Regions from separate parts of the Bacillus sp. 2175 genome, predicted to be linked through region 2. Evidence: a T-box and tRNA genes for the amino acid it is inferred to sense, from the RefSeq annotation. Region 2 holds a T-box; the other regions hold tRNA genes.
What was found. A T-box is a leader RNA that pairs with one kind of tRNA and senses whether it is charged. The one in region 2 lies ahead of tyrS (tyrosine--tRNA ligase), so its partner is inferred to be a tRNA-Tyr.
Positions count from the first base shown of each region.

Region 1: it has a tRNA-Tyr gene. The T-box ahead of tyrS (tyrosine--tRNA ligase) is inferred to sense a tRNA for this amino acid. The anticodon was not compared.
Region 3: it has a tRNA-Tyr gene. The T-box ahead of tyrS (tyrosine--tRNA ligase) is inferred to sense a tRNA for this amino acid. The anticodon was not compared.

Region 1 is NZ_CM173819.1:155,023-158,277, reverse strand. Features, by position in the region: gene rocF (arginase) at 1-300, opposite strand, end outside; gene ACXKY9_RS00940 (glycerate kinase) at 511-1,656, opposite strand; tRNA gene ACXKY9_RS00935 (tRNA-Ala) at 1,774-1,846, opposite strand; tRNA gene ACXKY9_RS00930 (tRNA-Gly) at 1,857-1,928, opposite strand; tRNA gene ACXKY9_RS00925 (tRNA-Lys) at 1,937-2,009, opposite strand; tRNA gene ACXKY9_RS00920 (tRNA-Gln) at 2,015-2,089, opposite strand; tRNA gene ACXKY9_RS00915 (tRNA-Tyr) at 2,155-2,238, opposite strand; tRNA gene ACXKY9_RS00910 (tRNA-Val) at 2,256-2,331, opposite strand; tRNA gene ACXKY9_RS00905 (tRNA-Glu) at 2,337-2,411, opposite strand; tRNA gene ACXKY9_RS00900 (tRNA-Thr) at 2,436-2,508, opposite strand; tRNA gene ACXKY9_RS00895 (tRNA-Asn) at 2,513-2,587, opposite strand; rRNA gene rrf (5S ribosomal RNA) at 2,597-2,712, opposite strand; rRNA gene ACXKY9_RS00885 (23S ribosomal RNA) at 2,803-3,255, opposite strand, start outside.
Region 2 is NZ_CM173819.1:4,382,805-4,386,059, forward strand. Features, by position in the region: gene ACXKY9_RS22735 (YjdJ family protein) at 1-140, shown strand, start outside; gene tyrS (tyrosine--tRNA ligase) at 218-1,474, opposite strand; T-box leader at 1,545-1,772, opposite strand; gene ACXKY9_RS22745 (hypothetical protein) at 1,850-2,095, opposite strand; gene ACXKY9_RS22750 (RNA polymerase sigma factor) at 2,076-2,621, opposite strand; gene ACXKY9_RS22755 (hypothetical protein) at 2,602-3,057, opposite strand; gene ACXKY9_RS22760 (maltose acetyltransferase domain-containing protein) at 3,124-3,255, opposite strand, start outside.
Region 3 is NZ_CM173819.1:624,139-627,393, forward strand. Features, by position in the region: rRNA gene ACXKY9_RS03405 (23S ribosomal RNA) at 1-622, shown strand, start outside; rRNA gene rrf (5S ribosomal RNA) at 723-838, shown strand; tRNA gene ACXKY9_RS03415 (tRNA-Asn) at 847-921, shown strand; tRNA gene ACXKY9_RS03420 (tRNA-Ser) at 924-1,015, shown strand; tRNA gene ACXKY9_RS03425 (tRNA-Glu) at 1,033-1,107, shown strand; tRNA gene ACXKY9_RS03430 (tRNA-Val) at 1,112-1,187, shown strand; tRNA gene ACXKY9_RS03435 (tRNA-Met) at 1,214-1,290, shown strand; tRNA gene ACXKY9_RS03440 (tRNA-Asp) at 1,294-1,369, shown strand; tRNA gene ACXKY9_RS03445 (tRNA-Phe) at 1,379-1,454, shown strand; tRNA gene ACXKY9_RS03450 (tRNA-Thr) at 1,473-1,548, shown strand; tRNA gene ACXKY9_RS03455 (tRNA-Tyr) at 1,559-1,642, shown strand; tRNA gene ACXKY9_RS03460 (tRNA-Trp) at 1,650-1,723, shown strand; tRNA gene ACXKY9_RS03465 (tRNA-His) at 1,743-1,818, shown strand; tRNA gene ACXKY9_RS03470 (tRNA-Gln) at 1,882-1,956, shown strand; tRNA gene ACXKY9_RS03475 (tRNA-Gly) at 1,962-2,036, shown strand; tRNA gene ACXKY9_RS03480 (tRNA-Cys) at 2,051-2,121, shown strand; tRNA gene ACXKY9_RS03485 (tRNA-Leu) at 2,132-2,213, shown strand; gene ACXKY9_RS03490 (DUF3884 family protein) at 2,331-2,651, opposite strand; gene ACXKY9_RS03495 (YebC/PmpR family DNA-binding transcriptional regulator) at 2,992-3,255, shown strand, end outside.

The DNA.
Region 1 (3,255 bases), 1.0 Mb from region 2:
AATACTATGGTCACCACCTAATACAAGTGGAAAACGACCTTCTTCTATAATATGATCCACCTTACTTGCTAATTCATTACATACAGTTGCAACTTGTGTAAGGTTTCTTAATTTTGTATTTTCATCTATCTCTTTTTCTCTCTCTATACATATATCTCCCATATCTTTAACGTCATATCCAATTTCTTCAATTCTTTCAATTACCCCTGCATAACGGATCGCGCTCGGTCCCATATCAACTCCACGACGCATCTGTCCTAAATCCATTGGAACTCCAATAACTGAGATTTCCTTTTTCATAGATAGTATCCCCCTTTTATGCCTTCACTAAATATTTTAAATCTTTTATATAGTCTGACTCAACTCGACATTTTTCTGTATGGATATACAATTTATTCACTTATATTCATACTGAAAACCAAATTTCAAGACTATTCTATGTATAAAGTTAACTTAATGAAACAATCGCAATCACTATTATTAAATAATAATAATAAAACACTCCTACATTTAGAAGTGTTTTTCTGATGCTATTTTCCATACTATTGCAATATTTTTTGTTGTCATTTCAATATTTTCTTCTGCTACTTTATATGCTTCTTCTAGTGTCATCGGTCTCGTTGTAATACTAAATACCGCATCTATTCCTTTCTCGTACACAGCTGAATAATCAGATGATACAGACCCTCCAATAGCAATTACAGGCACAGAAAAACGTTTTGCACGCCCCGCAACACCCACAGGAGCCTTTCCATATGCAGTTTGTTTATCTATTCTACCTTCACCAGTTATAATGAGATTTGCATCTTCTATATGTTTATCGAAATTTGTATAATCTAATACAATTTCAATGCCCCTCCGCAAGTCTCCCTTTAACACTGAAATAACAGCCGCTCCCATTCCTCCCGCTGCCCCTGCACCAGGTATTTCAGATACATCAAAAGATACATATCGTTTAAGCATATTCGCATAATGTTGTAAATTCTCATCTAGCTCTTTCATCATCTCTACATTTGCACCCTTTTGTCTCCCAAATATGAAAGATGCTCCCTGCATTCCGACTAATGGATTATCCACATCACATGCCGCTTCTATCTTTACCCCCTTTAAGCGGGGGTCCATTTGTGAAAAATCAATAGCAACAATCGAATGTAATGTGCCTCCAGATGGATCTATTACTTCACCCTTGTCATTTATAAATCTTACTCCTAAAGCTGCTAACATACCTGCCCCACCATCATTTGTAGCACTTCCGCCAAGTCCTAAAATTATGTACTCCACTCCTTGATCTAGCGCATGTAATATAAGTTCTCCTGTTCCTTTTGTCGTTGTAATAAGTGGGTTGCGCTTTTCAACTGGAACGTGCTGTAATCCTGATGCTGCTGCCATTTCTATAAACGCTGTCTTTTTATCTTTAGAAATGCCATAAAAAGCTTGTATACCTTCTCTAAGCGGTCCTGTCACACTAATTGATATAATTCTCCCCCCTGTAGCATCAACAAGTGATTCAACCGTCCCTTCTCCTCCATCTCCAATTGGTATTTTCACATACTCTGCATTAGGAAAAATTGCTCTAAAACCTCTTTCAATAGCTCCACATACTTCTATAGCTTTTAGGCTTTCTTTATATGAATCAGATGCAATAACAACTTTCACAATTATCTCCCCATCCCTTATTTTTACGTTTTCTTCATTTTAAACGACAAGTATAAAAGTTGTCTTTTTAAACACAAAAAAAGCTTACATCATATGATGTAAGCTTTTTTATTTAGATGGAGCCTAGCGGGATCGAACCGCTGACCTCCTGCGTGCAAGGCAGGCGCTCTCCCAGCTGAGCTAAGGCCCCTTATTAATTAAGCGGAAGACGGGATTCGAACCCGCGACCCCAACCTTGGCAAGGTTGTATTCTACCACTGAACTACTTCCGCAAAAATGATGAGCCATGAAGGACTCGAACCTTCGACCCTCTGATTAAAAGTCAGATGCTCTACCAACTGAGCTAATGGCTCGTAAATGGCTGGGCTAGCTGGATTCGAACCAGCGCATGACGGAGTCAAAGTCCGTTGCCTTACCGCTTGGCTATAGCCCATTAATATTTACTAGTATGGTTATCTTTTCAAAAAAATAAACCCTCTCAGGTTATTTTAAAGAAAATGGTGGAGGGGGGCAGATTCGAACTGCCGAACCCGAAGGAGCGGATTTACAGTCCGCCGCGTTTAGCCACTTCGCTACCCCTCCGACATTTTAAATATATATGGTGGAGGATGACGGGATCGAACCGCCGACCCCCTGCTTGTAAGGCAGGTGCTCTCCCAGCTGAGCTAATCCTCCAAAAGTGGTGACCCGTACGGGATTCGAACCCGTGTTACCGCCGTGAAAGGGCGGTGTCTTAACCACTTGACCAACGGGCCAAAAAAGTTTTAAACCTATTCCCAAGCTTCCAACCGGGCTTGAACCGGTGACCTCTTCCTTACCATGGAAGTGCTCTACCAGCTGAGCTATGGAAGCATAATGGCTCCGCAGGTAGGACTCGAACCTACGACCGATCGGTTAACAGCCGATAGCTCTACCACTGAGCTACTGCGGAATAATATTAGCCTGGCAACGTCCTACTCTCACAGGGACAAGGTCCCAACTACCATCGGCGCTAGAGAGCTTAACTTCCGTGTTCGGTATGGGAACGGGTGTGACCTCTCTGCCATCATTACCAGACTTTTATCATTATAAACATTTCTTTCGAAATGTCAAGAAGAAATTTTAATGCATATTCCTTCAAAACTAGATAACATTGCTACATATTATATGGTTAAGTCCTCGATCTATTAGTATTCGTCAGCTCCACATGTCACCATGCTTCCACCTCGAACCTATCAACCTGATCATCTTTCAGGGATCTTACTAGCTTACGCTATGGGAAATCTCATCTTGAGGGGGGCTTCATGCTTAGATGCTTTCAGCACTTATCCCTTCCGCACATAGCTACCCAGCTATGCCCTTGGCAGAACAACTGGTACACCAGCGGTGCGTCCATCCCGGTCCTCTCGTACTAAGGACAGCTCCTCTCAAATTTCCTACGCCCACGACGGATAGGGACCGAACTGTCTCACGACGTTCTGAACCCAGCTCGCGTACCGCTTTAATGGGCGAACAGCCCAACCCTTGGGACCGACTACAGCCCCAGGATGCGATGAGCCGACATCGAGGTGCCAAACCTCCCCGTCGATGTGGACTCTTGGGGGAGATAAGCCTGTTATC
Region 2 (3,255 bases):
AAGATATTTATCAAATCGATTTCTTTATATATGCGGCAAAATTTTATCCAACAGCATTTATCGTTATGCTAGTTAGTTTACTTTATATGCTCATATTAATTCTTTATATTCTATTTAAAAGAAAAGATCCGGCGATTTAAATCCATACATAAAAACCCCGAATCATAGACTTTTCAGCCTACAATTCGGGGTACTATTTGTTTACATTCGTTTCTAATTAGTAACGAATTAAGAAATATTTCTTCTTACCGCGGCGAATGATTGTGAATTTACCTTCGATGCGGTCGTTTTCTGTTACAACGTAGTCTAATGCTTGTGTACGCTCACCGTTTACGTAGATTGCGCCATTCGTTACATCTTCACGTGCTTGACGTTTTGATGGAGAGATTTTGCTTTCTACAAGTAAGTCGATTAATACTGTATCTTCTGCAGTACGTTCTACAGATGGTACGTCTTTGAATCCTTGCTCGATTTCGCTTGCAGTCAGTTCTGCTACAGAACCGCTGAATAATGCAGCTGAAATTTTAATCGCTTGCTCTAATGCTTCTTCACCATGAACAAGTTTTGTCATTTCAGAACCTAATGCTTTTTGTGCTGCACGTTTTTCTGGCGCTTCAGCTACTTGCTTTTCAAGCTCAAGAATTTCTTCATGAGATAAGAATGTGAAGTATTTTAAGTATTTAACAACGTCGCGGTCATCTGTGTTAATCCAGAATTGGTAGAACTCGTAAGGAGTTGTTTTCTCTGGGTCTAACCAAATTGCGCCGCCTTCGGTTTTACCAAACTTCGTACCGTCAGATTTAGTAACTAGTGGAATTGTTAAACCGAATGCTTTCGCATCTTCTTCTGATTTACGGATTAATTCAAGACCAGCTGTAATGTTACCCCATTGGTCACTACCACCGATTTGTAGACGGCAATTATGTTGCTGATATAAGTTTAAGAAGTCGTATGATTGTAAAATCATGTAACTAAACTCAGTGAATGAAATACCAGTTTCTAAACGAGATGCTACTGTATCTTTTGCTAACATATAGTTTAAACCGAAGTTTTTACCGATATCGCGTAAGAATGAAATTACATCTAAGCTACCAAGCCAGTCGTAGTTGTTAGCCATCGTTGCTGGGTTGTCCACGTTTTCAAACTCTAAGAAGTTTGAAAGTTGGTTTTTAATGCTTTCTGTGTAGTAAGCAACTGTATCTTTCGTATTTAATGTACGTTCTGCTTTTTTACCACTCGGGTCACCGATCATACCAGTACCACCGCCAACAAGTGCGATTGGTTGGTGACCAGCTAATTGGAAACGACGTAACATTAATACTGGTAACATATGACCAATGTGTAAGCTATCCGCTGTCGGGTCGAAACCACAGTATAATTTAACGCTTTCTTTTTCTAATAATTGCTCAAGGCCCTCAGCATCTGTTTGCTGATTAATTAGACCGCGAAATTCAAGATCTTGTAAAATACCCATATCCTACATACTCTCCTTTAAGTTCATTACTGGCGTGAAGGTTGAAAACATAAAAAAATCGCCCCTTCAAATAAGGGACGATTTTGATTATCGCGTTACCACCCTAGTTGCAGGCAAAAAAGCCTACCACCTTATTTACATAACGGCTTAGCACCGTCTTTTCCCTTTTGAATAAAATTCAATCGAAAAAAGATGCTCTAGGGGCGTAATTCGCGATCATCTATGTGCTGATTTTCACCGGCCATCAGCTCTCTAAAACAGGGAAATGATCACTACTTCTCCCTTTCCACGCTCAATTATTCATATACTTTTCTTTATACCATCATTTATATAGGCATGTCAAATAGAGGTCAGGTTTCCCTTCTTGTCAATCCTTTACAACACCATAAAGAGTATCGTAATAAGAGAAAGAATTGGAACCCCAACTAATAACGATACATGAAACACAATCGATAAATCATTCCCAATGGTCGCCTCCACAGGATCTTTCGCTGGGGAACCAAGAAACCCGATTAATCGATCGAATCGACTTACCGTTTTTGGAAAGTCTGGTATTTCTACATGATCACTATCTAAATGTTGCTTTAACTTATATTCACTCTTAAAGGGATTTTCGCTCAATTTCGTCCACCTCCAGCAATTGTTTCAATTTCTTTATCCCGTTATGAAGTCTCGATTTCACCGTTCCAATCGGAATGTTTAATATCTCTGCAATTTCTTTTTGCTGCATGTCATGATAATAAGAAAGGATTAGGACCGCTCTTTGCTCTTCTGGAACTTTCAAAATTGCTTCTCTTACTGTGAGCCGATCTTCGTGAGAAAATTCTTTTTCCGGAATCGGCACTAAAAATGGCAAAAGCGTACGCCACTTTTTTCTCCTATTTAATTTATTAATCATAAGACGATAACCAATTTGAAATAAATACGTTTTTATTTTACCTTTTTCAAGTTCATACATATGTTTCTTACGCTCTAGCGTCAAAAACGTATCTTGCACAAGATCGATACTTAATTGTTCATCTCGGTTAAATCGATATAAAAATGTGTATAGCGCTGGTTTGATTAAAACATATAGTCTTTCTCCCGCTTGTTTATCTCCACTTTGATACGCAAGCATGAGCTCCTCCTCAATCCCAATCTGCGCCATGATTTTTGATCTCCTTTATTCCTTTTAACGTTAATGAAATACGGGAAATTAAATATGCAATCGCAATAAAAATCCACAATTGTGATTGATTTGTAAAAAATTGCACATATGGGTTTTGAATCGTAAATCCCATAGTAACTAAAGTATTTAACGCTTGCACACATATGCATGCATACAACGCAAGGCAGATAGAAATAGTGTCAAATACATTCCAGCGAAAATACACTTTTGTTTTTGTAAAATCAATTTTATATCCATTTTTCCGTACTATATGTTTTCTATCAAATGGAATAATGATTGAAAACATAACACCCATTATAACTCCAGCTGTAAGCATTGATACTCTATATCCAATTGGTATCGGTAAGAAAAGACCACAAGAAAATACAACTATAATTCCAATTACAGCAAAAGTAAGAAGTAATTTATTAGACATATAAAAGCCTCCCTCATCTATTCTTTCATAAATGTATACAGACGAGGAAGGCACTTCGTTCAAATATTATTTTAGTTTTTTTATAATCTTTGCAGGATTCCCGCCAACTACTACATTATTAGGCACATCTTTCGTTACGACAGCACCAGATGCGATCACCGCATTGTCTCCAATTGTTACACCTGGATTAATAATTGC
Region 3 (3,255 bases), 1.5 Mb from region 2:
AGGCGCCCAAAGGTTCCCTCAGAATGGTTGGAAATCATTCGTAGAGTGCAAAGGCATAAGGGAGCTTGACTGCGAGACCTACAAGTCGAGCAGGGACGAAAGTCGGGCTTAGTGATCCGGTGGTTCCGCATGGAAGGGCCATCGCTCAACGGATAAAAGCTACCCCGGGGATAACAGGCTTATCTCCCCCAAGAGTCCACATCGACGGGGAGGTTTGGCACCTCGATGTCGGCTCATCGCATCCTGGGGCTGTAGTCGGTCCCAAGGGTTGGGCTGTTCGCCCATTAAAGCGGTACGCGAGCTGGGTTCAGAACGTCGTGAGACAGTTCGGTCCCTATCCGTCGTGGGCGTAGGAAATTTGAGAGGAGCTGTCCTTAGTACGAGAGGACCGGGATGGACGCACCGCTGGTGTACCAGTTGTTCTGCCAAGGGCATAGCTGGGTAGCTATGTGCGGAAGGGATAAGTGCTGAAAGCATCTAAGCATGAAGCCCCCCTCAAGATGAGATTTCCCATAGCGTAAGCTAGTAAGATCCCTGAAAGATGATCAGGTTGATAGGTTCGAGGTGGAAGCATGGTGACATGTGGAGCTGACGAATACTAATAGATCGAGGACTTAACCATATAATATGTAGCAATGTTATCTAGTTTTGAGAGAACATAAAAAACTTGTTGACTTTTAAAGTAAATAAGTTATAATAATGATTGTCTCAAAAGAATAATGTCTGGTAATGATGGCAGAGAGGTCACACCCGTTCCCATACCGAACACGGAAGTTAAGCTCTCTAGCGCCGATGGTAGTTGGGACCTTGTCCCTGTGAGAGTAGGACGTTGCCAGGCAATATTATTCCGCAGTAGCTCAGCGGTAGAGCTATCGGCTGTTAACCGATCGGTCGTAGGTTCGATTCCTACCTGCGGAGCCATTGGAGAGCTGTCCGAGTTGGCCGAAGGAGCACGATTGGAAATCGTGTATACGTCACAAGCGTATCAAGGGTTCGAATCCCTTGCTCTCCGCCATAGGATTTATAGTATTTGGCCCGTTGGTCAAGTGGTTAAGACACCGCCCTTTCACGGCGGTAACACGGGTTCGAATCCCGTACGGGTCACCACTTTGGAGGATTAGCTCAGCTGGGAGAGCACCTGCCTTACAAGCAGGGGGTCGGCGGTTCGATCCCGTCATCCTCCACCATATAAATTTTATATGAATAGTATTATCGCGGGGTGGAGCAGCACGGTAGCTCGTCGGGCTCATAACCCGAAGGTCGCAGGTTCAAATCCTGTCCCCGCAACCAAATGGTCCCGTGGTGTAGTGGTTAACATGCCTGCCTGTCACGCAGGAGATCGCCGGTTCGACCCCGGTCGGGACCGCCATTTTAATAAGGCTCGGTAGCTCAGTCGGTAGAGCAGAGGACTGAAAATCCTCGTGTCGGCGGTTCGATTCCGTCCCGAGCCACCATTTATTTTAATAAAATACGCCGGCTTAGCTCAATTGGTAGAGCAACTGACTTGTAATCAGTAGGTTGGGGGTTCAAGTCCTCTAGCCGGCACCATGTAAGTTTCGGAGGGGTAGCGAAGTGGCTAAACGCGGCGGACTGTAAATCCGCTCCTTCGGGTTCGGCAGTTCGAATCTGCCCCCCTCCACCATTTACATAGGGGCATAGTTTAAAGGTAGAACTGAGGTCTCCAAAACCTCCAGTGTGGGTTCGATTCCTACTGCCCCTGCCAAATATATTTACACAACATGGCGGTTGTGGCGAAGTGGTTAACGCACCGGATTGTGGCTCCGGCATTCGTGGGTTCGATTCCCATCAGTCGCCCCATTTTTATTTTAAAAATTACAAATAATCTAATGGATACTTACATATAATTAAGTAAGAATTCGATGGGCTATAGCCAAGCGGTAAGGCAACGGACTTTGACTCCGTCATGCGCTGGTTCGAATCCAGCTAGCCCAGCCATTTTTGCGGAAGTAGTTCAGTGGTAGAATACAACCTTGCCAAGGTTGGGGTCGCGGGTTCGAATCCCGTCTTCCGCTCCAATAAAATTTAATATGGCGGCATAGCCAAGTGGTAAGGCAGAGGTCTGCAAAACCTTTATCACCGGTTCAAATCCGGTTGCCGCCTTTTCTTTTGTGCCGATGTGGCGGAATTGGCAGACGCGCACGACTCAAAATCGTGTTCCTTCGGGAGTGTCGGTTCGACCCCGACCATCGGTATCATGAACGGCGTAAAAAAGCTCTATACAATTAGTATAGAGCTTTTTTGTTTTCTTTTCATTACATGACAAAATAAGCAGAAAAAGTATTGTATATACAATATTTCTTTCGAGTACTCTAGAGAGAATTTCTCCACCCCGGTGACATGAAGTTAAATCCGATACCACCAGTAGATATTAGTACACTATCAACGGTTAAGTTTGTAATCTCTAAAAACTTCTTTTCAAACCCTTCTCTGTTGTACTTATACATAGTTGAGTGGCACGCCCACATATGCGTTGAAGTACTTAACCAGTCCCCTAAATCTTTTAATTCAGGGAACGACTCAAATTGAATTGGTTCATCTAATTTCATGAATCTCACTTGATAGATAGTTGGGTTTAACTTTTCTTCTATCCCTTTAAGACTATGTGCTTTTTTCTCATTTGAATGTGTCATAATTCTCCTTCTCTCTTTTCTTCAAATTTTTCCCTATTTTTATTATACAACAATAGAAAGTAATTATGGGAATAGGTGTCAGCAATATAAAAAGACTCTAACAGAAATGTTAGAGTCTTTTTGTTAAATTATACTATGTGCTTCTAAAATTCGTAATAAACGTAGGAATTCATGTATAATATAACTTGTCGAAAGAACAAAATGATAGTGATTTATATTATGTCTATAATATGAATCAAAAATGAACTTTTTATATTTCTTTTAAAAATGTGTTGAACACACATTATATTTCATATTAATATTTTTATGTAGATTTAAAACGGGAAAGAGAGTGGAAAGTATGGGCCGTAAATGGAACAATATTAAAGACAAAAAAGCATCAAAAGATGCAAATACAAGCCGTATATACGCGAAATTTGGGCGTGAAATTTATGTGGCAGCAAAACAAGGCGAGCCAGATCCAGAATCAAACCAAGCGCTAAGAGTTGTATTAGAGCGTGCGAAAACATACAATGTTCCAAGAACAATTATTGATCGTGCAGTTGAAAAAGCAAAAGGCGGTTCAGAAGAAAATTATGACGAGCTTCGTTATGAAGGATTCGGA